3 regions of the Paenibacillus sp. LPE1-1-1.1 genome follow, and region 2 is predicted to be linked to each of the others. Evidence: riboswitches for the same ligand, from Rfam matches in the RefSeq annotation. Region 2 holds a riboswitch; each other region holds the start of a gene.

Region 1 (10,090 bases), on a different contig from region 2:
CAACTTAGCTTTTTTCATGCCAAAATGCCGGTTTTATTTAAGGCTGGTTCGATTTTGCAGCGGCCTGCTCAGCAAGTTCGATCGCGCGTTTGACCATATTGCCCGCATCCTTCGCACGTATGCTTCCCCAGCCCTCTTGCTGCACGGTATCATAAAATCCTAGATCCTTAGCCAGCTCGTATTTCAATTGCTCCGACATCACACTGCGTCTTCTGCGACTCATTTGCACAACCTCCACATTCGAATTAGCCCTATTCAAAATATACGCCTGCCACTATTGCATAGGTAGTATGCTTCCGTAAAGGCCGAAGGATACGCGATGAACAGGTACCATAATTCGGGTTGTACTTGCTGTCTATAGGCACAAAAAAAAAGCGCAGATGCGATCTGCGCTAACATGCCTCACTAGGCGATATATATTCTATTGTTGCAAATGGGCGATACGGACTTGACCTTCATCATTGCATACGGTCACTTCCACCGACTCCGTCAGTATGTCCGCATAGCTGTATGAGACGCGTTTGAAAGCGTGTTGTTCTTCATCCAGCTTAACAATGAAAACAGAAGGGTAGGTTTCTTCCAACGTACCGGTTCGTTCGATGGTCTTTCGTCGGCCACCGTTCGCTCGAAGACGGATTTTGGAGCCAACATGAGCTTCCAAACTGCGTTTAATATCCAATAGCGCATTTTTTGCCATTGTCCACTACCACCTCTTTCCTTGTTCATTATAACCAAAAAGAGGGGGCTTGTCAAATGAGGTAAAATATTATATCAGTCGGAATATTTACTTGTCAACGGTGATTTCACCCATTTTTAAAAAAGTATGCATAGGAATGCAAAAAATATACATATTAAGAAGTTGCTTGAACTCCAATATGTATATTTACGCTTTTCACAGCGGTATTTTGCATCGTTTCACAGGTAAAACATTATGGAATAACGCTCGATTTCTTGCCATTACTGCTTCAATACCGAATTGGAAGCCGTTATTTGTGGCTTGGGCAGGCCGACGCGAAAACGTCCCATTGTCTCAATTCCGCCCAATCCGTCAATACCGCTTATCGTGCCGTGAATGACATCAGATAAATTAATGGTGTCCTTAATCGACGTGTAGCTTGCTTTAATTGCAATATAGACAGGATCCAGCGCGTGGATCAATATTCGTCCGGGCGAGCTTGCAAAGTTCGAGCCCACCTGCAGCAGTGCCTCAAAATGCGACTGGCAAGCGCCGGCAATAACGATTAAACCGTCTCGGTTTCTCTCATATTCGCGTGCCACACGTACGGCATTAACGAAATGCTGTGAGTTTTTGTAACTGCTAAGGCTGTACAGATCCATTTGCGCGCGGTTCTTTAGCACGCCGTCATGGCCGGTAATTACGACAATATCCGGTTGAAATTGTGGCAGCAATCGGTACAGCACATCAGCCATTTGGGATTCATGCACGTGGAGACCATGGGAAGGGACATGCATCGTATTGTACAATTGCATGCTCTTCTTCAAATAGTTACCGTCGCCGTCGAGATGAAGCACTTTCCCTGGCACTTCAAAAAATGGCTGGCTCTGCTGCAACGCATGCCGAATATTATCCTCGTTCTCCAATGCTTGGCGTTCACGTTCGGAATGCATACGTTTTAAAGAATCATTTACTTTAATTCGTACTTGCTGCACCGCTCTTGTCGTTTCTGGATCGCGTATGACCGACAAATCAGGAATCGGAGCATCCGCAAGCAATCGGTAGTCCGTGCCCTTCAGAATGGCAGTATTTGTACGAACAGCCTCAACCTTGAATAGCACGTCACCGCCATACGATTTGCGGACGACCAGGTCCCCTTGCTTCATGGGTAAATCACCTCTTCGTCTATCCTATGGGCAGACAGGGCGAATGGTGAGTATTTTATAACGAAAGGATTGGCTTACCAGCCGGCCTCCAGCATGCTGCGGCTGATTCGGGCAAATTCCTCCAGCGAGAGCGTCTCGCCGCGCCTGATGGGATCAATTTCGTTCTTCAGAAGCATCTCCGTTAGCGCCTCGCGCCGTTCCTTGCCTACAAAGGCAGTCAGATTGTTGGCCAACGTCTTCCTACGCTGTGCAAAGCTGGCTTGTACGACACGGAAAAAATGATCCTCATCCGGCACGTCGACAGCAGGCTTTTCGCGCAAGGACAACTTGATTACGGCAGAATCGACATTAGGCTGGGGAATAAACACGGTATGCGGTACCGTACAGACCACCTTTGGCACGCAATAATATTGTACCGCTACGCTGAGACTGCCGTATTCCTTGCCTCCCGGCTTAGCAGCCATACGTTCTGCCACTTCCTTCTGGATCATGACAACGATGTGCTCAAGCGGCAGTTTCTCCTCCAGCAGCTTCATCAAAATCGGCGTGGTGACATAGTAAGGCAAATTCGCCACGACGCTAACGCCGGAAACATCAGCAAACTGCTCCTTAAAGAGCTGTTTCAAATCCAGCTTAAGCACATCGCCATGAATCACGGTCGTATGTGCCTCGTCAGCCAGTATATCATTCAAAATCGGAATGAGCCGATTATCGATTTCTACGGCCGTCACCTTGCCAGCGGCTTGCGCAAGCCGCTGCGTAAGGGCGCCGATGCCCGGTCCAATCTCAAGTGCTCCTTTTGTTTCATCAAGTTCGGCAGCCGCAACGATATTATTCAAAATATTTTGGTCGATCAGAAAGTTTTGACCCAAGCTTTTCTTGAAGGAGAAGCCGTATTTCGCAATGATTTCTTTGGTACGTTTTGGTGTAGCCACTTCAATCGAAGCCTGCTTTACCGCAGACCCGCTGCTAACTTCATTCTGTTCATGACCGTTCATCCGGCTAACCCCCTAGTTCCTCTTCCATTTTGCGGAAAGCTTCAATGAATTCCGCTTTGGAAATCCGAAAGCTTGTACAGCGTTTATAAAATTGTTTGCCGTTCGCATACCCTATCCCGAGCAGCCTGCCTATAACCAAACGCCGGTTAGACGCATCAGGATGCACAATGAGGCCCGCTTCCATTAAATCCTCGAAGCTGACTTCTCCCGTTTCATCCGCCGTCTCTGTACGCAGCTCGAAGAGTGCCGTGCGTATCGCCTCGGGACTCGCGTTTTCAATGCCGATATCTCCTTTGTACAGGGCCTTCTCCTGCGGCAAAAAAGCATGCTTGCAGCCCGGTGCATGGCGCGCGACGATTTTTCGTATCCGTTCTCCCGCATGATCGGGATCTGTAAATATGATAATGCCGCGGCGCTCGTTCGCCAGTGCGATTCTCCTCAGCACATCCTCGCCGATTGCCGAACCGTTTGTTTCTATAGTATCTGCTTCCACCGCTCGTTTAATGGCGACGGTATCGTCTTTTCCTTCAACGACAATGATCTCTTTGATCATCAAGATCATCCCCTTCTACATATGCTGCAACAGCCCCGAAAACATGCAAAAAGAAGAGGCAGTGCCTCTCCTTATGATGGCATATTTAATTAAAAATGGCGATAAGATGATGGTAACGCTACTTATTAGCTGGCACTAGGTTTGTTCGGTCCCAAGACATATACGGTAATGCCTTTTTTCCTTCCGAACTTATTGGCAACCTTCGTACTATCAAAGTATACGTCAATTTTGTTCCCTTTAATCGCACTGCCTTTATCCTCAGCACGGCGGAAACCGATTCCTTCAATATATACCCACCAGCCAATTGGAATAACCTTCGGATCAACGGCTATCGTACGCCCTTCTTGTACGCGCGCACCTGATGCCGTAATTCCGTATAGCGGATGTCCAACATCTTTGCCTGTTGAAGCCACACCTGCAGAATATGCCGTCAGCGTGACATTCTTAAGCACTTTCTTCGCGTTGAACGTTACTCCGCTTTTCGTTAACGCTGCAATGCTCGGGCTTTTGCTCGAGAGCACCGTAACCTTAGGCTCTGCCTTCTTCGTACCGATCGCGACGACCTGATCAACTGCAGCTGTCTCGACAACCTTGCTGACCATCTTCTTCGAAATAAGAACGCCGTCCTCGTATTGCTTCTCGATGCTCTCAACGATAAGACCCTGCTTGCCAGTTTGCACAAGCCTTTCCTTGCCCGCCGCAAGTGTCGGATCCGACTTCTTCACGATAGAGAAAGGCATCGCGCGTTCGGTCTCTGACACCTTCGTGTCGACGCGAACAACCGTTACCGTCAGCTCCGCATCCAAAACCGTTTGTAGCGGAGGAATAACTTTATCTTGACCACGAACTGGAATATGTAATTCCTCGATCGCTGCCTGTACTGTTCTTTTTGTCGTGTATACAGTAGAGGTCTTGCCATCAGCTTTCACAATTACCGGTATCGCATGAGTTACCTCGATACGATCTCCGTCCTTTATTGCCGCATTAAGCGGTATGGACACCTCATCATGTGGTCCAATTGCGATAGCTTGTTCATCCAGTAGGCGTTGCAGGACCCATTGCTTCGTTTCCACAATGGTTTCTTGTCCGTTCACTACTACGGAGACGCTTTTGACAGCCGTTCCGTACAACAACACCAAAAACATGAAAGTCATAGCGATTGAGATAGTAGCACTCAAAAGAATCAAACGCAAGTTTTCACGCTTCCATCGCAATGCGAAAGACATGCTGGATGATCGTTTCCCATGGGTGTCCTTTACCTGGAGTATTCCCACTTCATCGGTCCTCCTTCATAGCCCCGCCGCCAAGTGTTACGCATGATACAACTGACGCGACTATAGTATATTGGCGTGCAAGCACGCAGTCCAGTATTGCTATATCGACCCTCCCACCCCCATCTTTTATCCCTATGTCGACATATTTCCGATTATTCGAAAATAAAAAGAAGCCGTCGACAGAGGATCTGTTTCGTGGCTTCCCGAGTAATTGTTTACACTGGGATACAGGAAAATGGATGCACGAGGTTGATCACTCTCTATAACGCTTACGAGGTTAGCTGACGGATTCGGGCAAGAGAGCCGCCCTATTCTTAACGCAATGCTCATGGCAAAGGCTTCGAAATTCACCCCTGAAGAATTCATAATACGGTACAATAACCCGCACCTGGTTCCCCCGCTCTCCAATTGGAGATTAAGCGCAAACTGGAAATCCAATACAAAATGTTAATGCTCTGAGATGAATCATACCCTCATAAGCGGTCAATTGTAAAGATACGATAAAAGACGATTTAAGCGAAAAAGGTGGATAAAGACGGAATAATTAAGCGATAATCACGATAAAAATCACTTTTTACGCGATAAAGGTCTTTTATTCTCTTCATTTCTCTCGTTTTCATACAATCCCAAAACATTTTTTACCGTTCTCGGTCGTAATTGCGCCTATTTCATCTACCGTTTTACCCAATAATTGGGAAGCCATCTCTGCGACGAGCGATACATAAGAGGACTCATTTCGCTTCCCTCTGAAGGGGTGAGGAGCCAAATACGGAGCATCCGTTTCGATCAAAATCCGGTCGAGCGGAACCTGCTTAAGCACCTCTTTCGGCACCCTTGCATTTTGGAATGTAACCGGCCCTCCGAACGAAATATAAAAATTCATATCCAAGCATTGTTTGGCCGTTTCCCAGCTGCCTGAGAAGCAGTGCATAACGCCTCCGACCTCTGCAGCGTTTTCCTCTTGCAAAATGCGAATGACATCCTCATGCGCATCGCGATTATGGATGACAATCGGCTTTCCTACCTTGCGGGCAAGACGGATCTGCTCCCGAAAAACGCGCTGTTGGACATCTTTTGGCGAAGTATCCCAGTGATAGTCGAGCCCAATTTCGCCTATAGCAACAACCTTTTCATGCGAGCAAAGCTGCTCGATCCATTCTAAATCCCCAGGACGCATATCAATGCTGTCAACGGGATGCCAGCCTACCGCTGCATAAATAAAATCATATTTCTCGGCAAGCGCCATCGTCGTAGGAATGGTTTCGCGGTTAAAGCCAATATTGACGAGCATATGCACGCCTGCATCCTTTGCGCGCTGTATGACCTCGTCGCGATCCTCATCGAATTTATAGGAGTCCAAATGGGTATGTGTATCAAAAAGCAATGTCATGTATGTGTCAGCCTCCATTAAGCAAGTTTGAATAGGTTTTTTAATTTATCAGGAATTAAGTGTATGTTGCTCTTGAGAGGCTCCTCGGGGTAATACAAATGGTATTCACCCTGATGAAGCCCCGTAATTGAACGAACAATGTCGGATTTAGCAGATATTTCACCTATTTCATCCTGTTCGTCTAACAACAAAATCGGCGCTTTTTCTTTCTTTTCGCCTTCTTTTTTATCTGGTCGATAAACGTCATACGGCAGGTCAAAAGGAAAATCGATCTCCATATGATAATCGGGATTCATTCCTATAGAAGAAAAGCAATCGCTGATTTCATTTAGAAGTGCTTCATCAGGATTATCAATGGTTATATATTTATATAACCGGCGGTTCATAAACCGGCTGCATAGATCGCTTAGCAGGGGATCCCGCTCCTCAGCCCACTGCGTGAAAGCCGTTTGAACCAAAGCCTCATCCAATTTTAAATAGTCTTGGACCGTCATCGTGTTATGAATAAGCCCCTTAATTGGCTTCGGTATCCAATCAAATACATACCCACCCACATAAAGTTCCTGCGCTCTACGAAATATTTGACGTAAAATAATCTCAGAGCTTCTTGTAACTGGATGGAAGTAAATCTGCCAATACATTTGATAACGAGACATCAAGTAATGCTCTACTGCGTGCATTCCGCTCTCTTTGACTACAATTTTCCCTTTATAGGGACGTAATACGCGCAAAATGCGCTCTAAATCAAAATTGCCGTAATTAACGCCGGTAAAATAAGCGTCTCTTAATAAATAATCCATTCGGTCCGCATCCATTTGACTGGATATTAAGCTTACGACAATTGGCTTTGGATATGTTTTTTGAATGACTGCCGCTACCTGTGCAGGAAACTGCTCCGAAACTGCCCGCAGCACTCGATTAATTTCTGTATCCTCCAGCACGATTTTACATGTCCACTCTTCATGGTCCGTGTCGAATACCTCCTCTAAGGAGTGGGAGAACGGTCCGTGACCGACATCATGAAGCAGCGCCGCGCAGAGTGAGACTAATCTTTCCTCAGCAGGCCAATCCGGATACCCGTGTCGTTCGAACTGGGAGATAATTTTTCGTGTAATTTCATATACGCCAAGCGAATGGGAGAACCGGCTGTGCTCGGCACCATGGAATGTTAAATAGGAGGTTCCTAATTGACGTATCCGCCGCAGCCTTTGAAACTCTTTTGTATTGATTAAATCCCAAATTGTTTGGTCCTGAACATAAATATAATTGTGGACTGGATCCTTAAAAACTTTCTCTTCCGTCAGCTGTTGCTTCATCGTCTCTCAACTCCTTTGTTCATATTTTCGACACAAAAATCGAATATGATGTCGAATAGTGTCGTAAATTAGTTTCCAAATTGTCGAAGCTGTTGTATTCTATTACAGAGTATAATGGCCTTACTATCTAGTCAAATACTTATGATTACGGGATTTATTGGCAATATTCTTAGTTGACTATTCTGGTAATCGTTGGTATTATAGTATTCATAAAAGTAAAAACTATGTCGAACGATGACGAAACGTATTTTGAGAGGGGCAATGATAGATTATGATGAAATCTACTGGTATTGTTCGTAAGGTTGATGAACTGGGACGGGTCGTTATTCCAATCGAATTGCGTCGTACACTCGGTATAGGCGAAAAAGACGCGCTTGAGATTTATGTAGACGGCGAGCGCATCATGCTTAAGAAATATGAGCCTGCATGTATCTTCTGTGGTAATGCAGAAAACGTTTCTTACTTCAAAGGAAAAATTGTTTGCCATATTTGTTTGTCAGAGATGCCAACACCTGTGACAAAATAAAAAAAATAGGTTATACTGTACTTATCAACTTGTTAATTCTAACCTTTTTTATACTCCTTGTTGCCTTCCTGCGCTTGAACCCGGCCAGGAAGGTCTTTTTTTGTCTATTTTTCTCTCTAGAAATATTTTCTATCTATTTACTTCATTATATACATCCCGTTTCGGCAATCCGCGATCCAAAGCGACCCTTTTGATAGCTTCCTTCCGGTCATGCTGCTCCTCATAATGAGCGACATGCGCAGCAAGGTCCAGTTCCGACCACCATATTTCGTTATGCGGTTGATCACTTGCTCCTATCCCATCTGCCCCCTCGACTACTATGCAAAACTCGCCCAGCGGCGGATGCTCTGCAAACCATTCCATACATTCCGTTACATTGCCGCGTACTGCTTCCTCATGACGCTTTGTTAGCTCTCTCACGCAAGCAATCTGCCGATCGCCAAGACATTCTTGAAGTACAGCCAGCGTTTTGATGATCCGATGAGGAGATTCATAAAAAAGGAGGGTTCCTCTCTGGCCTTGCATTTCCAGCAGCCATTTCGTTATCGATTTTTTTTCTCGGGGCGGAAACCCTGCAAATAAAAAACGTTCGGTCGGCAAGCCTGAAATAATAAGCGCAGACAATGCTGCATTTGCACCGGGAACCGGGATAACCGCAATGTTATTTTCAATCGCATCTTTTACGAGGTCAGCGCCGGGGTCTGAGATAGCGGGCAATCCCGCATCGCTTACTAATGCGATTGACTGCCCCTCCAGCAGCAATCTAATCAGCTCGGGTCCGCTTGCGCGCTTATTATGCTCGTGATAGCTTACAATTCGAGTCCCGATATCAAAATGAGTAAGCAGCTTACGCGTTTGCCTTGTATCCTCCGCCGCAATAAGCTGTACCTCCTTCAATGTGCGTATCGCACGAAAGGTCATATCTTCAAGATTGCCTATTGGCGTTGCAACTAAATAAAGGCTACCACGCTCTTCGCTAGCTGCATCAGAAAAACTTTTTTGTATATTCAAACGATCTGCACCCCGTTTTCATAAACCATAATCGGTGGAAGTAGCTTAATATCAGGTTTTCCATCCCGCATAGCTTCTATTAATACCATATTAGCCTCCGCTTGTGCATGGGGATGCACAAATTGAATGCGCTTTGGCTCAAGTCTCCATTTGCGCATAGTTGCTACGATATCGAGCAGCCTCGACGGACGATGAACCATGGACACCTTTCCGCCAGGCCTTACGAGCCGTGAGCATGCTTCTGCCACATCATCCAGAGTACAGTGGATCTCATGCCTAGCGATAGCATAATGCTCATTTTCGTTCTGTTCGCCTGCCGTTACTGGCATGTAAGGCGGATTAACTGTTACGGCGTCATAAACGCCATTCCCGGCAATCTTTGGATATGACTTCAGATCTTGTTCAATGACTGTAATCTGTTCTGTCAGTTGATTAAGCACAACGCTTCTTCTGGCCATATCCGCCAATCTTGGTTGAATCTCAACCGCATCGATTCGAGCATTCGTTCTCGTAGTTAGAAGCATGGGAATGACGCCGTTTCCCGTACAAAGATCCACGATACGCCCATGCTTCGGTACGCTTGCAAATCGAGAGAGCAATACGGCATCAAGTGAGAAGCTAAAAACTTCTCTGCTCTGTATGATTTTCAGGCCTGATTCCGTCATAAGGTCATCAAGCCGTTCATTCGCTGCTAAAGTAATTTGTTCCGACACGATTTAAGCCGCTCCTTTTGAATTGTCGATATGCTATTCTATATTTTTCATGTCTGGTTAATAAAAATACCGCCCTTTGCGGCAAGGACGGCATGTCGATACGGATTCCATTATTTATTTAGAAAGGATAGACAGAACAAACAGTCACCCTCCGTCCGCAAATGCCCGTAATAAACGTTGCATATGTGGAATCCTTCGTGATACAACCGGGTCAAATTATCATGGCCTTCTCCAATCGCTACACTCGCTTCCGCGAATGTTTGGTTGCTTGAGGCTTGGACCACTTGATTTGCTCCCGATTTCTTGCCTTTAGCCGGTGCTTTAACTACTTCACGCTCCAGCTCTGCTTCTCTCTTAAACAACTGACGCAGCTGGTCGTTCTCTTCACTTAGTCGCTTATTATCCTCGAGCAGCTCTTTAACCTTCTGCTTTAAATCCGTAAGCTCCTTATGGAACACACCTACTTG
Region 2 (10,090 bases):
TAAAATAATTAGATTGGATAAAAATCTCATGCCTATCATATCACGCCATTCGATAGGTTTGCAGCTGTGCTTCGCTTGCCGCAGGCTTTTGCAACCTTTACAAAATTGTAAACGTTTGTAATCATGAGGTAAGGATACGATACAGATCATGCACACCCCAAAAAACGAAGGCGTTAAGGAGTGGTGATTTGGGATTCAAATACAAAACAGGCAAATATGCCGCTGCAATGAAGCTAAGTCTGCTATGCATTGTTTTTGTCTTAATAAGTGCTTGCGGCAAATCGGAAAAGGTTGAGCATATCGAAGTGTTTGCTACCGAAACGAGCGAGCAGAATGATGAAGGGATGTTTGTGCGAACAGGCTATAAGAAGGTCAATGCCATCACCATTATCGTCGAAGGCAAAAATTATATTAAATCCGATATCAAAATGATCGAAGACTCTTACGATTTAGAGGGAAATTTCATTAAATCCGAAATCATACTTTCCGATGCAGTCAGATCCGATATGATGATGTCTGACAATGGCGATCAGACCAAAACCGAACTGGCAAAGCCGTCGACCATTCTTATCCCCGATCAATCGTACGAGGAATTGGAATCCATTAAGCTGACAGAAGAGCAGAAGGCTCAAGTGAAGGAACATGTATTATCATTTGTGGATTGATGGCCTCGAACGATGATCCGGGCGCAAAGTTAAAGGAGGCAACAAACAAGCAGATGACGAATCTTTATTTGGTGAGGCACGCGCACTCCGTCTATACGCCGGACGAATTAACCAGGCCTTTATCGGAGCAGGGGTTAAATGATGCAAAAATGATAACAGAAGCGCTAATGGAAATGAATATCGACGCGGTCATTTCGAGTCCCTATAAACGGGCGATGCAGACCGTGGAAGGCATTGCGGCTTACTTAAACGAAGCTATTGTAATTATGGATGATTTTAAGGAAAGATTGCTTTCGGACCGTCCGGTCGAGGATTTTCAGGCAGCTATCGAGAAGGTGTGGGAGGAAAGCAGCTTTGCATGGGAGGGCGGGGAATCGAATGCGATTGCCCAGAAGCGCGGGCTGGAAGCCGCCATGCAGGTGCTCAAACAGTATACTAACCAAAATATCGTAATCGGCACGCATGGAAACCTGCTGGCTTTAATCCTGAATGCTTTGGATAAAAGCTACGGCTTCGATTTCTGGAAACAGCTTGAGATGCCGGATATTTATAAGCTGGCATTCGAAGGCACCGAATTAATTACGGTTAGCCGGGTTTGGAGCAGGCCTGACTAGATTGCTTAACCTTAAATAGCGATGTTCATTATAAGGAGGGATAGAGATGTTTAATCCAAAGGTCATCTTCTATTAGTTATACCGCTATAATGGCTTAACGCCATAATCTAACCCGGTATAACGGGGATGAAGATGTTTGTACAGGAAGATATCACACTGTGGGAAAACGAGCAAAACATTAGGCCTGTTTTTGCGAAGAAGCACGATGACCCAAGAAGAAGCAAGACGCGGGAATATCGGAAGGGCATGAAGAGCGTTCATTATAACAAAGAATGCACCGAAGCCAGAAGAGATGACAGTCGTAAATACAGAGTTCAAATGAAACGCTTGATGCGCAGCGGGAAATATGAATTATTACGTGGTTATCAACGGACAGGCGGCCGGATTACGTGGTAAACTGCAGCCGAGATAGGAGGGAGGAGGAGACTAGAGTCTCCTCCTTCTTGCGTTTATAGGTTTTATGCTGATTCCTCTTTTGATTGATAAAAGTACTTTTTATGTTCGTAAATGTGTGATATCATAAAAACGAACATTAACAAACGTTAGCGCCGCTAGCAGAGCATGCTGTGCGCCCCAAAAAAATTTAGGAGGCTTTTATCCAATGGAAGTACGCCACACAACAAACCCTACCGATGTGAAGCAATATGATACGGAACGTCTGCGCAGCGAGTTTTTGATCGAGAGCCTGTTCGAACAGGATCAAATCAAGATGACATATACCCATTATGACCGCATGATCGTTGGCGGAGCATTGCCAGTGAACGAAACGCTTGAACTGGAAGACGCAGCAACGCTGAAAACCGAATATTTCTTGGAGCGCCGCGAGATTGGTTTCCTCAACATTGGCGGACCTGCATCGATTTCCGTTGACGGCGAAGTTTACGAGCTTAGCAAGCTTGAAGTGCTTTATGTCGGAAAAGGCAAACGCCAGGTTTTGTTATCCAGCGTTGACAAAGCGAACCCGGCTAAGCTTTATTTCTGCTCCGCGCTTGCGCATGCCGAAATCGCAACGCGCAAGATGACGATGGAGGAAGCAAATCCGACTCATCTTGGCTCGCAGGAAACTTCGAATGAACGCGTTCTCTACAAATACATTCATGCCGACGGCATTCAAAGCTGCCAGCTTATGCTGGGCGTAACAAGCCTAAAAACGGGAAGCGTATGGAACACAATGCCTTCTCATGTGCATGACCGCCGCATGGAAGCGTATCTCTACTTCGATATGAATGCAGATGCGCGCGTATTCCATATGATGGGTGAGCCTTCGCAAACGAGACATTTGGTTGTGGCGAACGAGCAAGCGATTATTTCGCCTCCTTGGTCCATCCACTCTGGCGTTGGAACGAGCAATTATACGTTCTGCTGGTCGATGGCAGGAGAAAACTATACGTTTACAGACATGGACGCGGTCCCTGCAAGCGAGCTAAAATAGAAGCATTCGCTACAGGAGGTGCACCATGCTTGCTGCTGAACGGCATCGTAAAATTATTGAGAAACTAGAGCAGCTTGGGGCAGTTAAAGTATCTGAGCTGAGTGAGCAGTTTGGCGTTACGGAAAAAACGGTTCGTGAGGACTTGGAGAAGCTTGAGGAGAAGGGTCTGCTCAAGCGTACGCACGGCGGGGCCGTGGTGGAGCAGGAAGGGGAAGACAGTCTTTATCCGCTGCAGTTCCCTAACAGCAAACATCAACAGGAAAAATCGGCGATTGCGGCGCTTGCGCTAAGCTGCATCGAGGATAACGATATCATCGCGCTCGATGCGGGCAGCACTACGCTTGAGATGGCGAAGAGGCTTCCCAATATGCCTGTCACCGTGCTTACGAATGACCTGCTCATTATCCGGGAGCTGACCTTGAAGGATCAGGTAAGGCTTGTGATTCCAGGCGGCTATCGCCATAACAACCTGCTTATTGGGGCCGAATCGCAGGAATGGATTAAACGGTTGAATGTCCATAAGCTTTTTTTATCCACGACGGGTATTCATTTGGAATATGGGCTGACGATATTTACGGAAGAATTGTCGAAGCTGAAGAAGCTTTATATGGATAACGCGAAAATCGTGTATTGCCTGGCTGACCATAGCAAATTCGACAAGGGCGCCTTGATTACTTTTGCTGGCCTGGACGAGATCGATTTCATCATTACGGATGAAGGCATCGCTCCAGAGGTTGCAGCCAAATACGAGGCACAGCAAATAAAGATGATGAAGGCGGAGCTTCCGGAAAGCGGGAAGCGCACGAGAGGGAGGACTTAAACCGATGGGTTTGTTCGATTTGACAGGAAAAACGGCTGTCGTTACGGGTGCCGGCCGCGGCCTTGGCGCAGCGGTAGCGCTTGGCTTGGCGGAAGCAGGCGCTGATGTGGCGCTTGTTACCAATAGCACGCCTGCTGACAAAACAGCCGACGCTGTGCGGGCATTAGGACGCAAAGCCATTACCATTCAAGCCGATGTTTCAGATCGCTCTAAGCTGGCGGGCATCATTGACCGCACATTGGAAGAGCTGGGACGGATCGATATTTTGGTCAATAACGCAGGAATCATTCGCCGTACACCTGCAGCAGAGCACAGCTACGAGGATTGGCAGGCTGTGATCGATGTTAATTTGAACTCAGTTTTTGTGCTTTCCCAGCTTGCAGGCAAGCAAATGATCGAGCAGGGTTCAGGCAAAATTATTAATATCGCGTCCATGCTCTCCTATCAAGGCGGCATTAACGTTCCAGGCTACACGTCCAGCAAGCACGCGGTGGCAGGGCTTACCAAAGCGCTTGCAAGCGAATGGGCTGGTAAAGGATTGCAGGTAAACGCGATTGCTCCAGGCTATATGAGCACGGACAACACGGAAGCGCTACGCGAGGATCCGGTTCGCAGCGCCCAAATTTTGCAGCGCATTCCAGCTGGACGATGGGGCTCCTCCGAGGATTTGATTGGACCGGCTGTATTTTTAGCTTCCGCAGCCTCTGATTACATGAATGGCCATATTCTCGCCGTTGACGGCGGATGGTTGGTAAGGTAAGAACCGTAAGGCATTAAAAAACAAGAAGGCTCTCCCCATACGGCTGCGGCTGTAATAAGGAGGGCCTTTTCGTTGTCCGCAAATGCCGGCCCTTTCCATAAACCGCTGCACAATGCAAGAAAGCCCAGAACAAGACTGCGTGTTCTGGACTTTCTATGTGTACTAACCCTTTTACTAGTCCAAAGAGACGTAGGAGACAGAACGTTGACGCAAAACAGATTCTTCATGGTCGATGCTGTACGGGGGCGATTCGGCGGACTTGGCTAAGGCATGATTGACGGCTGTAACGAACAAGTCGAGAGCACGCCCATCCTGTTCCGTTTTGTCGTATTGATACTGGCTAAGAGGCGGAAGAGGAATGCGTCCGATAAAACTTTGCAGGAGATCGCTCCACCTGTCTAAGTCAACGGCCTCTTCTGTGTCGCTGGCAAAAAGCTCGCTCCAGCCAAAGCCTTGGCTGCTCGTTAATCGAAGACAAATACGGTGGCCTGCAGAATCGACGGCAAGTGCAGGAATGACAAAAAGCTCGATTCGGGTGACGGATAAATGAGGAGTCTGTTCCGTGAAATGATGCAGATGATTTGCACAGTTCGTCAACATAAATAAATCTCTCCTTTGTTCGCTTACGAGGTTAGCTGTCGGATTCGGGCTAGAGAGAATGCCCTACCAGGGTTACAAATCCCTGGATTCACCCCTTGCGAAACGATTGGAATCGTTCGCGATGGTTCCCCCGCTTTTTCATTCGAAAAATTCAGCGTGAATAATGTACTCTTCATTATAACCCTCATTTGCATATCTGTAAATCTTGTACATTTAATCAAGGAAAATGTGCGATAGGAAACGGGAACGCTTTAGCCATCAATCCTGTGTCGCAAAAAAAGGAATATCACGAAGCGGCCGTAGTCCTCCGCTTTCGTGATATTCCTTTTGTTCGAAACGTTCCCATTACGCTTCTTCTATTTCTATCCAGTCCTGCGACCACACTTGTATTTCACGGATGATCGGCTCAAGCGCCCGGCCCTTCTCCGTTAATGAATATTCTATGCGAACGGGTATTTCGGGATATACATGCCTGTCGACAATACCTTCGTTTTCTAAATCCTTGAATCGCTCCGACAACAGTCTGCCGCTGATCGGCAGCGCGGACTGGACGGCGCAGAACCGCTGCGGGCCGGACAGAAGCTGGAAAATGATCAGGCCGGTCCAACGCTTGCTAATAATGTCCATTCCCCTTTGGAAACGGGGACAAAGGTTAGATTGCTCCATGTGTATCACCTCTTTTATCTTCCATTTAGTATAACCTCAATATCTTATTTATACAAGCACACCTGAATAATGTTAATTACTTGACTATCCTTAGTTATAAATTTATAATTAGTTACAAATAGTAAGTGTATTTGAGGAGGCACCGCAGTGAAACCGTTATTTCTAGCACATGGATCACCGATGCTCGCTGTCGAGCAAAATGAATATAGCAAATTTCTTCAGCAAACGGGAGCAGGCCTGAAACCGGATGCGATCGTTATTTTTACGGCGCATTGGGAGACAGAGAGGGTTACCATCTCTTCTAAAGATGATGAATACGAAACGATTTACGATTTCTACGGATTTCCGGATGAGCTGTACCAAGTTAAATATCCAGCCAAAGGCTCCACAAAGGTAGCGGAGCTAGTTGGCCATCTGCTGAGCGAAAATCATATCCCGGTAGCATATGATACGTCAAGAGGACTCGACCATGGTTCGTGGACGATGCTGAAGCATATGTTTCCAAACGCGGATATCCCGGTCGTGCAGGTTTCCGTCAATCCTTATCGCACGGCGGAGGAGCAGTTCCGCATTGGCGAGGCGCTGCGCAGCTTGAGCGGCCAGAATATTTTGCTCATCGGAAGCGGCGTAACCGTTCATAATCTCCGTGCGGTGAAATGGGGGCAGAAAGAGCCGGAGAGCTGGGCAGTCGAATTTGACGAGTGGCTGATTGAAAAAATGAATAAGCATGATACAAATTCTTTATTTCAGTATGAAGACTTGGCCCCGCATGCTAAAATGGCAGTACCTCGCGCCGAGCATTTCGTTCCTTTATATATAGCACTTGGAAGCGGAAATCCTGGTGAAGCTCCCCAGGTCATCTACAGAAGCTATGAATTCGGGACATTGAGCTATTTATCTATGCAATTTTAATCCTATATAGAAGGTGAATCACTATGATTAAACCCCACATCGCAGCACTTATTAAAGATAAATTAAAACGCACGCAAGCCGGAAACGACGATATCTATGTCGTTGGCCCGGTCAAGCTTCCGGTCGAGCTGGACGGTGAAACCAAAACGTTTCATTGGTACAGCTGGCTCCGCAAGGAAGCGGGCGAGGAAAAGTCTCCCGAACAGCTGGTAGAGGATTTGAATCGCTTCTCGTATGCGGATCTCCAGCAATCGAGCGTTCTCGTCTACGGCGATTTCGAGAATAATGAAGACGCGCTGATCCGGATGCACAGCATTTGCCATACGGGAGATATCTTCGGAAGCGCAAGATGCGATTGCGGCTATCAATTGAAGCAATCGATGCGTATTATTACCGAGCATGGCACGGGGGCGCTGTTTTATTTGGCCAATCACGAGGGCCGCGGAATCGGGTTGTTCAGCAAAGCGATCGCGTATCTGCTGCAGGAGGATGGCCTCGATACGGTTGATGCCAATACGGAGCTTGGCTTCGCGGATGATTCGCGTGATTACAGCGACGCCATTGCCGTGCTTAAGCTGCTGCGCGAATTGCCGGTATCGATCATCACCAATAATCCGCGCAAAGTGGACGCGCTGCGCAAATCTGGGATGAACGTAGCGGGCAGAGTGCCGCTTTGGGGCAACGCTTCCGTTTATAACGAGAAATATATCCAAACGAAAATGAACCGATCGGGTCATTTTGGGCAAGAGCCGCATACCCTGGTTAAATAAGAAGTAGAAGAAAACTGTTCTAAGGTGCAAATGGCACCTTAGAACAGTTTTTTTGTTTTGAAAACATTTTAAGCTGCCGAATCGTCTATTAGGTATCTGATTGCAAATCGAAAGCAAGGAGTGGATGGATGAATGCGGATAAAGGATGGTCATACTAGATCTAATAAATGGCGTGTAAGAATGACGGGGCTTGCCGTTGCTGCATTAATAGCGGTGACGGGATGCAGCGTACAACAGCCGTCTGACCCGGGAAAACCGGATAACCAAGCGGTGAATGAGGGCGGGAACGAGCAAGGAACACAGGCCGACCAAAAGGCGATGATAACCGAGTTTCAGCTTGTGGCCAAAGAAGCTGCAGACGCATCGGATATTTTCGCGTTTATGGCTGAAAATATGGAAAAAGCAGATCAATCGACGGCAGATACGATGCTGCGCGGCCTGCATGACTATTATGATACGCACCTGGAAGCTGCGCAAACCGACTTTTTTGCCTCCAACGTGCAAGAGGTGCTGGCAGAGGAAGCATGGCCGATTACGAAAGAGAGCGCTGATGCCATTAAAGATGAAAAGGTGCTTGCCCTTGTGCAAAAAGCTCATGCCGGCGGTTATAAATTAGAAACGGTAGAGGGAACGATCTATCCCATCGTTGACTACAGCAAGCAACTGCAATTCAGCAAATGGCTGTCAGGGCAGATGAATGCTTATGTTCAGATAATGGCTGAAGAATCGAATACGGCAGCCGCCAAGGACGGCGGACTCGTCATCACATGGGATGAGCTGGCTTCAAGAGCTTTGCTTGCCGAGACCTTTATCGTCAATTACGCGGATGCTCCCGAGCGGGAAGAAATTCAAAATAAATATGTGAACGGGTATTTAGCGATGTATATAAATGGTTTGCCCAGTGCTCCTATCTATGATGCGGAAACTTTAAAACTGCGGGAGGAAGTGAAGAGCAGCTACCAGGCGACCATAGCAAATGCGCCGGAGTCGGCTACGGCCCGTATAACGAAGCAATTTTTGGAGAAACTCGCGGAATCAGGCGAACAAATCGTTCAGAAAAAAGATGGCGAACTGGCCGAACTGGCGGCAATAAAACAGTTTCGCGAGGAACTGGCGAATAATGCGGAAAAGCTTTTAAAATAGCCATAAACCGACAAAATTATTTTGCGTTCCGGGTCCTTTTCAAGTATGATGAGAAAAAATGAACTCATGTTCAAATTAAAGGAGTATCTACGCATGCAATCAAAAACGAGTCATTGTAAAATTGTCGACTGCACGATCCGCGATGGCGGTCTGGTAAATAATTGGGATTTTAGTGTCGAGTTCGTTCAGCATTTGTACCAAAGCTTGAACGAAGCCGGCGTCGATTATATGGAAATCGGCTACAAGAACTCGCCAAAGCTGCTTAAAGGCGCTGAAAGTGCAGGCCCTTGGCGTTTCCTGAACGATGATTTCTTGAAAAAAGTAATCCCGAACAAAGGAAACACGAAGCTTTCCGCGCTTGTTGATATCGGCCGTGTCGATGAGAACGACATTTTGCCGCGCAGCGAAAGCATGCTTGATTTGATCCGCGTGGCTTGCTACATCCAAGACGTGGATAAAGCGCTGGAGCTGGTTAAAGTGTTTCATGACCGCGGTTACGAAACAACCATCAACATCATGGCGCTTTCGAACGTAATGGAGAACCAACTGATCGAAGCTTTCGAACTGATCAACGAAAGCGTGGTTGACGTCGTATACGTGGTAGACTCTTACGGCAGCCTGAAGCCGAATGACATGAGCTACCTTGTTGAGAAGTTCCGTCAGCACCTGCCTAACAAACGCCTTGGCGTTCACGCTCATAACAACCTTCAGCTTGCTTTCGCCAATACGCTGCTTGCTGCAGAAAAAGGCGTCGAGCTGCTTGATGCTTCTGTTTACGGCATGGGCCGCGCTGCGGGTAACTGCAACACGGAACTTCTTGTAGCTGAGCTTCAAAACACGAAATACAATATTCGTCCTGTACTCGACATGATCGAGAAGTTCATGGTTCCACTTCGCGAGAAGGAAGAATGGGGCTATATCATCCCTTACATGATTACGGGCATTTTGGACGAGCATCCTCGTTCCGCAATGGCGCTTCGCGATTCGGCTGACAAAGACAATGGCGTGGAGTTCTACGACCGCCTAACGACGCCTGAGATCGCTCACGGCAAATAAATCAAATAAAAAGAAAAGGCTCCGCTAAGTCTCTAACAAGACTTAGCGGAGCCTTTTTTATGAGGATTATGGCTTATTGCTCGAGCAGTTCGCCGTCTCCGCGTACGGCTGCGGCTTGATGCGGCTCGTTGGGGTGGAAATATCCTTTTCCGCGAAAGGTTTGTCCGGTGCTGGCCACGGCTATCAGCTCGATTCCAATATCCTCGCTTCGGCCAAACCATGCCAATAGCTCACGGTCTCCGACGCCGTTAATGTCGACGTACCACAAGCGATCACCGTATTCGGTCACGCGAACGAGCTCTGCAGAGGTGAAGGAGAGCTGTATGGTCTTCTGCTGATAGGTCATTTCAAATGCAAGCAAGGAAAAGGTTTCCATGGTGAAGTCCTCCTGTATAGAAAGCTTAATGCAGCCGAACCTGGGACTCGCCGCATGTCTGTTAACGATTGTAATGTTACCGGACTATTTATGCAACATTACATAGCCAATATTCGTCAGATTAGGAAATACAAAGATGAGGGGTTGAAGGAATGAAAGAGGGTCATTCGTTCAAAGAGCGGGTTTGGCAAAGAAAAGGTTTAGGCTGTTTGGCTTTAGTCCTGCTTGCTGTGCTGCTTATGCTCAGCTCGTGCTCTTCCGCGTCAAACGATGTTT
Region 3 (10,090 bases), 1.1 Mb from region 2:
GATGACATCCTGATCGATAACGGCTTCCCTGTCTACAATTTGTTTGTCTGCTGCTTGCTCCAAATTTCGGATACTGATGAGCATTTGCTGTGCTTTTTCAAATTCCATTTTTGACGCATAAGTCTCCATCCGGTCATACAACGTTTCAATCAGGCCTTTGCCTCGATGGGCGAGCAGCTCCGAGGCTTGGCGAACGTTATTCAAATAACTCTGCTTCGATATTTTGCCTTCGCACACGCCGCTGCATTTCCCGATATGGTAAAGCAGGCAGACTTGCTTGGGCATGGTTTTACAGGTTCGAAGACCGTAATGCTCCGTTACAAATTCAAGCAGCGCATCACGGAACCGGGCGTTTTTGAAGGGACCCAAACGGTGCATTTCCTCTGGTTCAGCGATTTTCCGATGACGGCTGCGGTTCCGGTAATACACATCCAATCGCGGAAGCTCGTCAGCTGTCAGCTGCAGATAGGCATAACCGCTGTTATCTTTTTTTAATGCCCGGTTAAAGGGAGGTTTATGGATTTTTATCAAATTATTTTCGAGGAGCAAGCTCTCCGCTTCATTATTGACAAGCACGACTTCAATGGACGCTATTTCCTGTACGAGCTGCTTGATTCTGCGATGGGTATGGTTTTTCGTAAAGTAGGAACGCAGCCGACTTCGCAGGTTTTTGGATTTTCCGACGTAAAGGATGCTGCCTTCTTCATTTTTCATCAGATAGCAGCCGGGGCTTGACGGGTATTCAGCTGCTTTGAACAAGAATGGCATCCAGCATCATCCTCCTTATCAAAATGGTATTTAAATATTTCATCCGACACTATTCGACATCCGTGTGAATAATTCCTTGTTTTGATAATAGGAGAAATAGACGAAGCAAAGAGGAGGCAGCCCTCAGCAAAGGGCCGTCTCCTCTTGATGTGATGAAAAAGCTTATCCTTATTCGGATGGGTTAGGCTTGGCTTACGGCTGCCTCGGTGGTAATCATCCAGCGTATGCCGAATTTGTCTTCGATTTGTCCGAATAGAGAGCCCCAGAAAGCAGGCTCCAAAGGCTGATGGATTTGACCGCCGACCGCTAATTGATTAAAGGCTTGCCGTGCTTCTTCTTCCGAAGCGAATTCAAGGTTCAAATGAACGGCGTTACCGCTCTGGACAGGTTCAAACACGGAGTCTGACATAAAGAAATTGACGCCTGCGGCATTGAAACAGAGGTGAATGATTTTGTCTTTGAGCTCCTCACGTGCGTCGGGAAGCTGGCCATGCGTCATAATGGAATTGATTTCTCCTCCAAGTGCCTGCATGTAAAATTCGGATTGTGCTCTTGCGTCCTCGGAAATGATGTAGGTCGTGTATTTTGCCATTCTAAAACATCCTCTCTTATTGGGTTGTAACGATAATCCAATCGTAACATATAAAACGTGATGCAGTTTCTTATGGATTGCTATGATTCACCAATGATTTTCTCATAATCCAAAGAGATCGTAAGCATACAAACGATATGCAAAGAATGCATAGGATGTAATCGGTTAAATGATTCCGCATGACTCGAAATTTAATCAATTTAGACCTTTATGATTGTTTACAATGCCGGAGGAGAGGAGTAAGATTCAAAACGTAATCTATTGCCGTATTATTTCATGTAATATCCTTAATCGCTGAGTTCTGAAAAAGAAGCGGGGGAACCATCGAGCAAGATCATGCGATCTTGTCTCAGGGGTGAATCACTTGGCCATGCCAAGCGTAGGGCGACTTTTGCGCCCGAATCCGTCAGCTAACCTCGTAAGCGTCCAAAAGAGGAATTTATCACGAACGAACCGAGCTATTTGGGTAAAGCCGTGGGAAAGTCCTTACTTTCCTGCGGCTTTTTTTTGTGTTCCATGCGGCAGTTAGCTTGTTATTTTATTTCATGGGTTGGAAAAGGGGAAGTTATGATGGTCAGCAGATTTAAACGGTTGTTAATCGGTCGTCCGATGAAAAGCTCGGAAATTGAAGGCGAAAAGCTTAGCAAGCTTAAGGCGCTTGCCGTGTTATCATCCGATGCTTTATCTTCGGTCGCATACGGGACGGAGCAAATTTTAATTGTGCTGATGGTTGCCGGCTTTACGGCGGTTTGGTACTCTATTCCGATCTCCATCGCTGTACTCGGTCTTTTATTGGTGCTGATTTTATCATATCGCCAAACGATTTTCTCTTACCCTACCGGCGGCGGCGCTTATATTGTCGCGAAGGATAATCTCGGCGTTTCTACAGGTTTGTTAGCAGGCGGCTCGCTGCTTGTCGATTATATTCTGACGGTTGCGGTCAGCACTTCCGCGGGTACGGATGCCATTACGTCCGCTTTTCCGTCGCTGCATGATCACCGGGTCCTTATCGCATTAGTGATGATCGCGCTTCTGACCCTTATTAATTTGCGGGGAATCACGGAGTCGGCTTCCGTGCTGGCCATGCCGGTCTACTTGTTTGTGATTGCTATCTTTATCCTGATTATATCCGGTATAATCAAATATTTGGCAGGCGGCGTACCGGGAGCAGCGCCTGAGATGGGTGCCGCGGTTTCGAACATAAGCTTATTCCTTTTATTGAAGGCTTTCAGCTCAGGCTGCTCGGCGCTTACGGGCGTAGAGGCGATGTCCAATGCGATTCCGAACTTTAAGCAGCCGGCCGAGCGCAATGCGGCAGCTACGCTAATCATGATGGGGACGATTCTAGGCGCAATGTTTATCGGCATAAGCCTCCTTGCTTATTGGTACGGTATTATACCGAATGAGAAAGAAACCGTGGTATCGCAAATTGCGAATGCGACATTTGGCAGAGGCGTCATTTATTATGTGATTCAAGGCGTAACGGCGCTCATTTTATTTCTGGCGGCCAATACGGCTTATGCGGCATTTCCGCTGCTTGCCTTCATGCTGGCGAAAGATAAATATATGCCGAATATGTTCATGGCGCGGGGCGACCGTTTGGGCTTTTCTAACGGCATCATTATTCTGGGCGTTTTATCCGCGTTATTGGTTATCGCCTTTCACGGCAATACCGAAAATTTAATTCCGCTATATGCAGTGGGGGTATTTATTCCGTTTACGCTTTCCCAGCTGGGCATGATGGTACGCTGGGTGAAGCTGAAGCCTGCCGGTTGGCTCTCGCGTTTCATCATTAATACAATCGGGATGCTGACGACGCTGGCGATTACCTTAATTTTTATTTTCACGAAGTTTAGCCATGTTTGGATGGTATTTATCTTCCTGCCGCTCGTTATTTTATTGTTTTATGGGATTCACCGCCATTACCGCAACATGGCAGACGAACTGCGGATTAATATGGCGATAGATAAACCGGTTATTAAAGGGAGCACGATCGTGGTTCCCATTGCGGGCATAACGCGTGTCGTCAATCATTCCCTAAGCTATGCCAAATCGTTGACGGATAATGTCGTTGCCGTGTATGTTGGATTTGATGACGAGGATATCGAGCGAATGGAAAAGAAGTGGGAAGAATGGAACCCCGGCGTCCGGCTCATCGTTCTCCGTTCCAGCTATCGGAGCATCATTAGGCCTTTAATGCGGTTCATTGATACGATTGAATGGAAAACGGCAGAAACGGATCATATTACGGTTCTCATCCCGCAGTTTATTACGAAGCATTGGTGGCATTATTTACTGCACAACCAAACGAGCTTAATGCTCCGCGCTTATTTATTTACGCAAAAGGACGTAGTCATCGCAACCGTGCCATACCACCTGCAAAAATAGGATCCGCACAATGCTGCCGTTTAGCTGCAGGATCGATACGTTTATAAATGAAAAGCCCTCCTGCAAAAGGAGGGCTTTTCGTCGGCTGATTAGAAGTTACGCCCACCTAATTGTTGTTCCGCGATTTGAACCAGCTTTTTCGTGATGTATCCGCCGATTGATCCAGCGTCGCGCGTGGATAGATTACCATTGTATCCATCTTGCGAGAACGAAACGCCAAGCTGCTGCGCAGCCTCGGTTTTCAATTGATCAAGGGCTACTCTTGCTTGCGGTACAACCAATGTATTCGATTTTCTTCTGCTCATTACAATCACTCCTTCATGGGATGTGAGGTTATTATGTGGTGTGAATTGTAAATGTATACAGAGATACGGTCAGAATTTTCAATTTTTTTTCGAAATGTTTCAAGACATCGGAAATGGAAGAAAAACCCTGACTTTTACGAAAGGAGAAAAGAATGATGCAAGGTGAAAATGTCTACCTGCTGCCGATGGCAGAGTGCCGAACCTTGGATATTGGATGGAACGAGGAGTGAATAGCAGGGATTATATGACAGAAAGGAGGACCATTAACGGTTATTTTCATTCCATAAGGAAAAGAAATCCTTTTTTAGGACTTAAGCCTGTTTCGAAAACCGCATACCGCGTTTATTATCCTAATAGAATGAACTAATATAACCAGATAAGGGGAAGTGATTGTCGATGAAGAAAATGGTCATGACGATGTTCAGTTTAGCGTTGGTATTTGTTCTAGCAGCAGCCGCAGGGGGGACGTCGAAGGTTGAAGCAGCTACAAAAAAAGAGTATCTTGAAATTTCCAAGAACGTTCTGTACTTCGGAGAAGTGAAAGACGGTAAGCCGCATGGAAAAGGAACAATGACCTGGTATCAAACGAAGTCCTATGCGGGTGATTGGGTTAACGGCAAACGGAACGGCTTAGGTAAATATGTCGCTAATTCCACTAGTGATCGCAAAGAAACAAAGATTACATATGACGGCGCTTGGAAAAATGACCAAAAGGTTGGAAATGGCGCTCTGTACACGAGAGTAACAGACTTTGACGGTGAAGTGGAGTACCACAAAATTCAGTTCGGTACTTTCGCCGACGACCGATTTGCAGCAGGCTATTCCGTCGCCCATAGTGAAAAGGATCCGGTATACAGCTTTAACTATAAGGATGCTAATCTGAACCTTCAAATCATGGGCACGAATGTGAATATGAAGGATGCTTGGAAAAACGGGAAATTTACGACCATTCAATACATGAAAGGCGACGTCGCGAAGCACTATGCCGTGAAATTTAACGAAAACCCTTCATTGGTAAAACAAAACAAAGCAACGCTTGAGTTTTTGAAAAAACTTCAAACTCAAATCAATCCGCATTTAGTCAAATTTGAGGCTTTGGCGAAGCGCGTGCCGCTGGCTTAATCCGAAGCGGCAAACGCAAGCAGATGACTCCGTTAACAACGGGGTCATCTTTTTTATTCCCAACTTCCTGAGCTGTCAAGTACCATGGAAAAATGGTACTTGGTGGATGCAATTGAGTTGTGTATAGTTGAATGAAACGAAGTCGTTCAACGAAAGCAATCAAACCGTCGATTCAAGGTTAGCGGGAAGGTGAAGAAAAGCCGTGAAGCAAATAACGATGACGAATCGAGAGCTTTTAAGGAAAGCGGCAGTATTAAGACAGCATGAAGCATACGCCTATCAGGCGGCCTATTACTTGCTTGAAGACGAGGCGCTGGCTGCCCGTGCGGCATCGGATACGCTGGCGGCTTTGCTGCGGGATGAATCCTTTTTTTCATTGTACCCGGAACTGCAGAAGCAGCAGGTCAAACGTATGGCCATCAAGCACTCCTTGCAAACCAAAGCATCCGTATTACAACCTTCGCCGTAATTCACTCCCTTCTGACCGAGTACCGGAAAACACCAAACCTCCGCCAAATTTTTTTCATTCTTCTGCTGTTTCTTATACCTTTCATTATTTTGGCAAGCATGGCTTTTGTGCTATATTTGGATTGGAAGCGAAAATAGTTAAAGAAAGCCAAATGGCTTAGCGTTTTTGGCGGAAGGAAGGGGCAGCAGCGGTGTGATCATTGATCTGACGCATACGATAAAGACGGGGATGCCCGTTTACCCCGGCGATGAAGAGACCCGGTTGGAGCATTCCCGGCAATTTGGCAAGGATGGCTACAATAATCATCAGCTGTCCGTTAATATGCATGCGGGCACTCATATCGATGGTCCCATGCATTTATTAGACGTTGTGGAGTACATCAGTGAAATATCGGCAGAAAACTTTGTCGGCGACGGCGTGCTGCTCGATGTAAGCGGAGCAGCCGAGGTTGCTTATAAGGCCGAGTATGAAGACATCATTAGAGAATCTCAAATCGTCATCCTGCACACGGGGCATGGCGAGCGTTATGGCCAGCCGGAGTATTTTACCGATTATCCCATTTTAACAGCGGAATTTGTTCAACTTCTTATTCGGAAAAAGGTTAAGATGGTTGGTTTAGACACACCTTCACCGGATCATTATCCCTTTGACATCCATAAAAGCTTATTTCGCAATCACATTTACATTATTGAAAACTTGAAAAATGTAAAACGTTTACTCGGTGTTAAAGCATTCGAAGTTATTGCGCTTCCGCTCCGTATTCAAGCGGATTCTTCGGTCGCAAGGGTTATAGCCAGAGTAACGGAGTAAGCTTGGTAATACGACGTCGCAAGTGGGTAATGACGCAGTGACGGACATCATATAAATTGGAGGAAAATGCGATTATGGAAATTATTTACCACGGGCACTCCTGTATTCAAATGATTGAAGGCGATAAATCACTTATTATTGATCCCTTTCTTCGAGGTAATGCCTTAGCAGTGACGAAGGCGGAAGAAATTAAAACGGATGCAGTCCTGCTGACGCATGCGCATATGGACCATATTTTGGACGCCGACCTGATCGCCAAAAATAATGATGCGCCAGTCGTTGCGATTGCAGAGCTGGCGGCATTTATGTCTTGGAAGGGCGTCAAGACCATCGATATGAATATCGGCGGTACGGTGGATTTAGGATTCGCCAAGGCCAAAATGGTACAGGCCTTCCATTCTTCGGGCATTGTGCTGGCGGAAGAAAAAACCGTGATTTACGGCGGCATGCCAGCCGGTTTTATTGTGAACATGGCGGGAATAAATGTCCTTCATGCGGGAGACACCGCTTTGTTCAGCGATATGAAAATGATCGGTGACCGGCATGCGATTGATGTAGCGTTCATTCCAATCGGTGACCATTATACGATGGGAGTGGAGGATGCGCTGCAAGCAGCGGAGTGGTATAACGCGAAGCTGACCGTTCCCGTTCATTACAATACGTTTCCCGTTATCCGCCAGGAAGCTGAAAGCTTTGTTCAGCAGCTTCAAAGCAAAGGGATGAACGGGTTGGTACTGAGCCCGGGAGAGAAAGTAACGTTATAATCAGCATTTTGGGCATTGCGTAGGATGAGCATAATGAACATGCGTTCATACGATGAAAAGGGTGGTATACGAATGGGACTCGTTAGCCTTTTGGAAACGGTAAATGTAAATACAGGAGAACGTACGGTCTTGGCCGAATTCGATTATTTAATTGAAGCGCCGAATTGGACGAAAGACAATAACTATCTGATTTATAACAGCAAAGGCCTTATTTATAAATTTGACCTCGCAACCCGCGAAAGCAACCCAATTGAAACGGGATACGTCAACCAAAACAACAATGACCATGTGCTTTCACCTGACAATAAACGATTGGCGGTCAGTCATCATACCAAGGAGGATGGCCAATCACGCATTTACGTGCTTTCGCTTACCGGAGGTCAACCGGTCCTGGTTACCCCGATGGCTCCTAGCTATTTGCATGGCTGGTCGCCTGACGGCGCCGTACTCTCCTACTGCGCAGAGAGAAAAGGCGAGTATAACATTTATACGATTCCTGAAGGCGGCGGGATGGAGACACAGCTTACGGATACTCCAGGCCTTGATGATGGACCCGAATACTCGCCAGACGGCCGCCATATTTGGTTTAATTCGACGAGAACGGGCTTGATGCAAATATGGCGGATGAATCCGGATGGCAGCGACCAGAAACAAATCACGTTCGATGAAAGCAATAATTGGTTTCCGCATGTGTCGCCGGATGGGAATTCCATCGCTTATCTGGCCTACCGCAAGGGGGATGTGGCTCCGAACGACCATCCTGCAAACAAAAATGTTGAGATTCGCCTTATGGGAAGCGATGGAGGCCCATCAAGTACCTTGGTTAAGCTGTTTGGCGGGCAAGGGACCATCAATGTAAACTCTTGGTCGCCTGACAGCCGCTGTTTGGCCTTTGTCAGCTATCAATTGTAGGGGCTAGGCTGATGTCGAAAGGTGTTGCTTCAAACATACGAAATACGACAAAAAAAGTGTTTTATGCTGTTGCATAATCGCAGCTTTTGACTATATATCGGAAATCACAAGGATCCTGTATCTTTTCACGCGTGTGTGAAGGAACGGGATTTTTGTTGATAAAAAAATTTTATTCGACTACGTACTTCGACAGAGTTTTATTATCCGCGGAGATATACTTAACTGGTACTATTTCATTGACAGCGGAGGGTTGCTCATGATTAATTCAAATTTTAAAAAAAGAATTGTCTGGTTCATTAACAGCGAAATCGAGCGCGTGCTAATCAACCTAAAGACTGGGGCAGTTAACAAAGAAAATGCCTTAGGCAGCTTTAGTACCCTTTATCAGATCGCTTCGTCGACGAAAGATGCTGATTCGATGATTAATATCTGCGAAATCATTGAGAAGGTTCGGGAATCAAATCATCGAACGGGGTTATTTCATTTTACGGAATACCGCCAGGAATCTTTTTATTGACTTAAATTTATTTTCATAGGCGATTTCAGAGAAAAGAGACCGAGCAAGGTCTTTTTTTTTTCTGAAAATTTTCTCATGGTAAAGATGATTCAGAATTTCCTCAGTGGTTAAGTATAGTTAAGCAATTCAACAACCACTCGAGAGGAGCACCACAAATGAATAAAACGAAAAAGAATAGCAGCCTCACTAAGCTGATTTTCATTGCTTTGATGAGCGTTACCGTCGTCTTCGCCGCATCTGCATGCAATAATGACAACAACGTGGATAATGCAAATGGAAACGTGATCATAGAAGACGATAACAATGCTTCAGGCAATACAACCGCACCGGAGGCCACTGCCGAACCAGAGGCTACCGATGAGGTCAGCACTCCTTAACAAAATACCGATAATAGAAAAAAGACCTCTGTCTAGCAGCGCATAACCTATGTTATGCACGGCAAGACAGAGGTTTTTTGCGTTTTTCCATGGCTGTTTCTACAATACTAGAAAACACGCTGGTTAAGAAAGACGGGAATCAATAAAATACAATGCGAAACGTTAATTTAATGCAATGAAAAGGTGTATTAATTTGGTACACTTGAACTAGATCGTCACGCGTAGGACTTCACAGGAAGAGGGAGAGCGATATGAAACGGACCAGTATACGCTACAGGCTCATGGTTTTAATGATTTGTTTGACGACGCTGCCCGTATTGACGGTCACATGGATAGCTATTCATAATACGCGAAGCTCGGTCGAAAAAGAAATCATCGATGCCAACCGCTCCCGCATGATGTCTGCCGATCAATATTTGGATGAGCTGATCCGGCAAATGAATGTTTTATTTTATTCGCTTCAGGTCAATCAGCCGTTGATCGAGGGTTTAAACGCAATCGATATCCAAAGCGGGAGCGGACAGTTTCGGACGCAGAAATATATTCAAGAAACGTTAACGAATGCTTTTTATGCAAATTCAAAAAAAATAGATGAGCTGGCTTTGTATACGCATCGAAGCCAAAAGGTTTATTCGGTCAATTATGCGAGCAGCGGCTTAATTTATTCGCTGGATATAACGAAAGGGAACTGGAGCCGCATGCTGCAAACCCCAATTACGTTGTATTTCAAGGAATCCGGGAACGGGATTTACGCCTTCCACAGCATGAACCGGTTTGCCGACCAGCAATTGCTTGGCGGGTTATCCATCCGCTTGAACAAGGAAGTGTGGAAGGAGGTCAGCACGATTTTAACCTCGGAAGAAGATGACAGCTCATTTTTCTTAATCAATGATGAGGGGGAGCAGCTGGCTGCCTCGCCTACGGAGCAAAGCTTTCACGCTATACCCGGTATCCAAAGCTTGAATCATGACGGTTTGATAAACAAAGAATTGGAAATCAAGAAAACCGACAGCCACTTTATATTTATCAAACGGGTGGATGACGGCGAGCTTACTCTGATTAAAGC

Evidence for each region. A riboswitch is a leader RNA that binds a small molecule or an ion and turns the genes downstream of it on or off. The one in region 2 is predicted to bind cyclic di-AMP.
Region 1: it holds a riboswitch for cyclic di-AMP, as region 2 does, so the genes downstream of both, MRBLPE1_RS33040 (ubiquitin-like domain-containing protein) here and MRBLPE1_RS08085 (hypothetical protein) in region 2, are expected to answer to the same signal.
Region 3: it holds a riboswitch for cyclic di-AMP, as region 2 does, so the genes downstream of both, MRBLPE1_RS03610 (APC family permease) here and MRBLPE1_RS08085 (hypothetical protein) in region 2, are expected to answer to the same signal.

Annotation. Positions count from the first base shown of each region.
Region 1 covers NZ_JBEGHY010000048.1:62,710-72,799, forward strand. Annotated here, with positions in the region: gene MRBLPE1_RS33015 (small, acid-soluble spore protein, alpha/beta type) at 38-223, opposite strand; gene veg (biofilm formation stimulator Veg) at 422-697, opposite strand; gene yabG (sporulation peptidase YabG) at 958-1,842, opposite strand; gene rsmA (16S rRNA (adenine(1518)-N(6)/adenine(1519)-N(6))-dimethyltransferase RsmA) at 1,917-2,840, opposite strand; gene rnmV (ribonuclease M5) at 2,845-3,393, opposite strand; gene MRBLPE1_RS33040 (ubiquitin-like domain-containing protein) at 3,519-4,667, opposite strand; cyclic di-AMP (ydaO/yuaA leader) riboswitch at 4,919-5,099, opposite strand; gene MRBLPE1_RS33045 (TatD family hydrolase) at 5,284-6,051, opposite strand; gene MRBLPE1_RS33050 (HD domain-containing protein) at 6,075-7,373, opposite strand; gene MRBLPE1_RS33055 (AbrB/MazE/SpoVT family DNA-binding domain-containing protein) at 7,645-7,899, shown strand; gene rsmI (16S rRNA (cytidine(1402)-2'-O)-methyltransferase) at 8,029-8,910, opposite strand; gene MRBLPE1_RS33065 (tRNA1(Val) (adenine(37)-N6)-methyltransferase) at 8,907-9,575, opposite strand; gene MRBLPE1_RS33070 (initiation-control protein YabA) at 9,734-10,090, opposite strand, start outside.
Region 2 covers NZ_JBEGHY010000001.1:1,853,858-1,863,947, reverse strand. Annotated here, with positions in the region: gene MRBLPE1_RS08115 (hypothetical protein) at 189-665, shown strand; gene MRBLPE1_RS08110 (histidine phosphatase family protein) at 719-1,279, shown strand; gene MRBLPE1_RS08105 (hypothetical protein) at 1,412-1,675, shown strand; gene kduI (5-dehydro-4-deoxy-D-glucuronate isomerase) at 1,881-2,711, shown strand; gene MRBLPE1_RS08095 (DeoR/GlpR family DNA-binding transcription regulator) at 2,737-3,531, shown strand; gene kduD (2-dehydro-3-deoxy-D-gluconate 5-dehydrogenase KduD) at 3,536-4,291, shown strand; gene MRBLPE1_RS08085 (hypothetical protein) at 4,466-4,891, opposite strand; cyclic di-AMP (ydaO/yuaA leader) riboswitch at 4,897-5,058, opposite strand; gene MRBLPE1_RS08080 (winged helix-turn-helix transcriptional regulator) at 5,237-5,557, opposite strand; gene MRBLPE1_RS08075 (dioxygenase) at 5,705-6,469, shown strand; gene MRBLPE1_RS08070 (GTP cyclohydrolase II) at 6,493-7,239, shown strand; gene MRBLPE1_RS08065 (hypothetical protein) at 7,372-8,382, shown strand; gene MRBLPE1_RS08060 (aldolase catalytic domain-containing protein) at 8,476-9,438, shown strand; gene MRBLPE1_RS08055 (hypothetical protein) at 9,512-9,814, opposite strand; gene MRBLPE1_RS08050 (vWA domain-containing protein) at 9,967-10,090, shown strand, end outside.
Region 3 covers NZ_JBEGHY010000001.1:756,164-766,253, reverse strand. Annotated here, with positions in the region: gene MRBLPE1_RS03620 (GIY-YIG nuclease family protein) at 1-768, opposite strand, end outside; gene MRBLPE1_RS03615 (VOC family protein) at 950-1,360, opposite strand; cyclic di-AMP (ydaO/yuaA leader) riboswitch at 1,643-1,800, shown strand; gene MRBLPE1_RS03610 (APC family permease) at 1,931-3,748, shown strand; gene MRBLPE1_RS03605 (alpha/beta-type small acid-soluble spore protein) at 3,838-4,053, opposite strand; gene MRBLPE1_RS03600 (hypothetical protein) at 4,450-5,175, shown strand; gene MRBLPE1_RS03595 (hypothetical protein) at 5,378-5,644, shown strand; gene MRBLPE1_RS03590 (cyclase family protein) at 5,837-6,454, shown strand; gene MRBLPE1_RS03585 (metal-dependent hydrolase) at 6,529-7,218, shown strand; gene MRBLPE1_RS03580 (TolB family protein) at 7,252-8,130, shown strand; gene MRBLPE1_RS03575 (hypothetical protein) at 8,387-8,647, shown strand; gene MRBLPE1_RS03570 (hypothetical protein) at 8,803-9,024, shown strand; gene MRBLPE1_RS03565 (sensor histidine kinase) at 9,276-10,090, shown strand, end outside.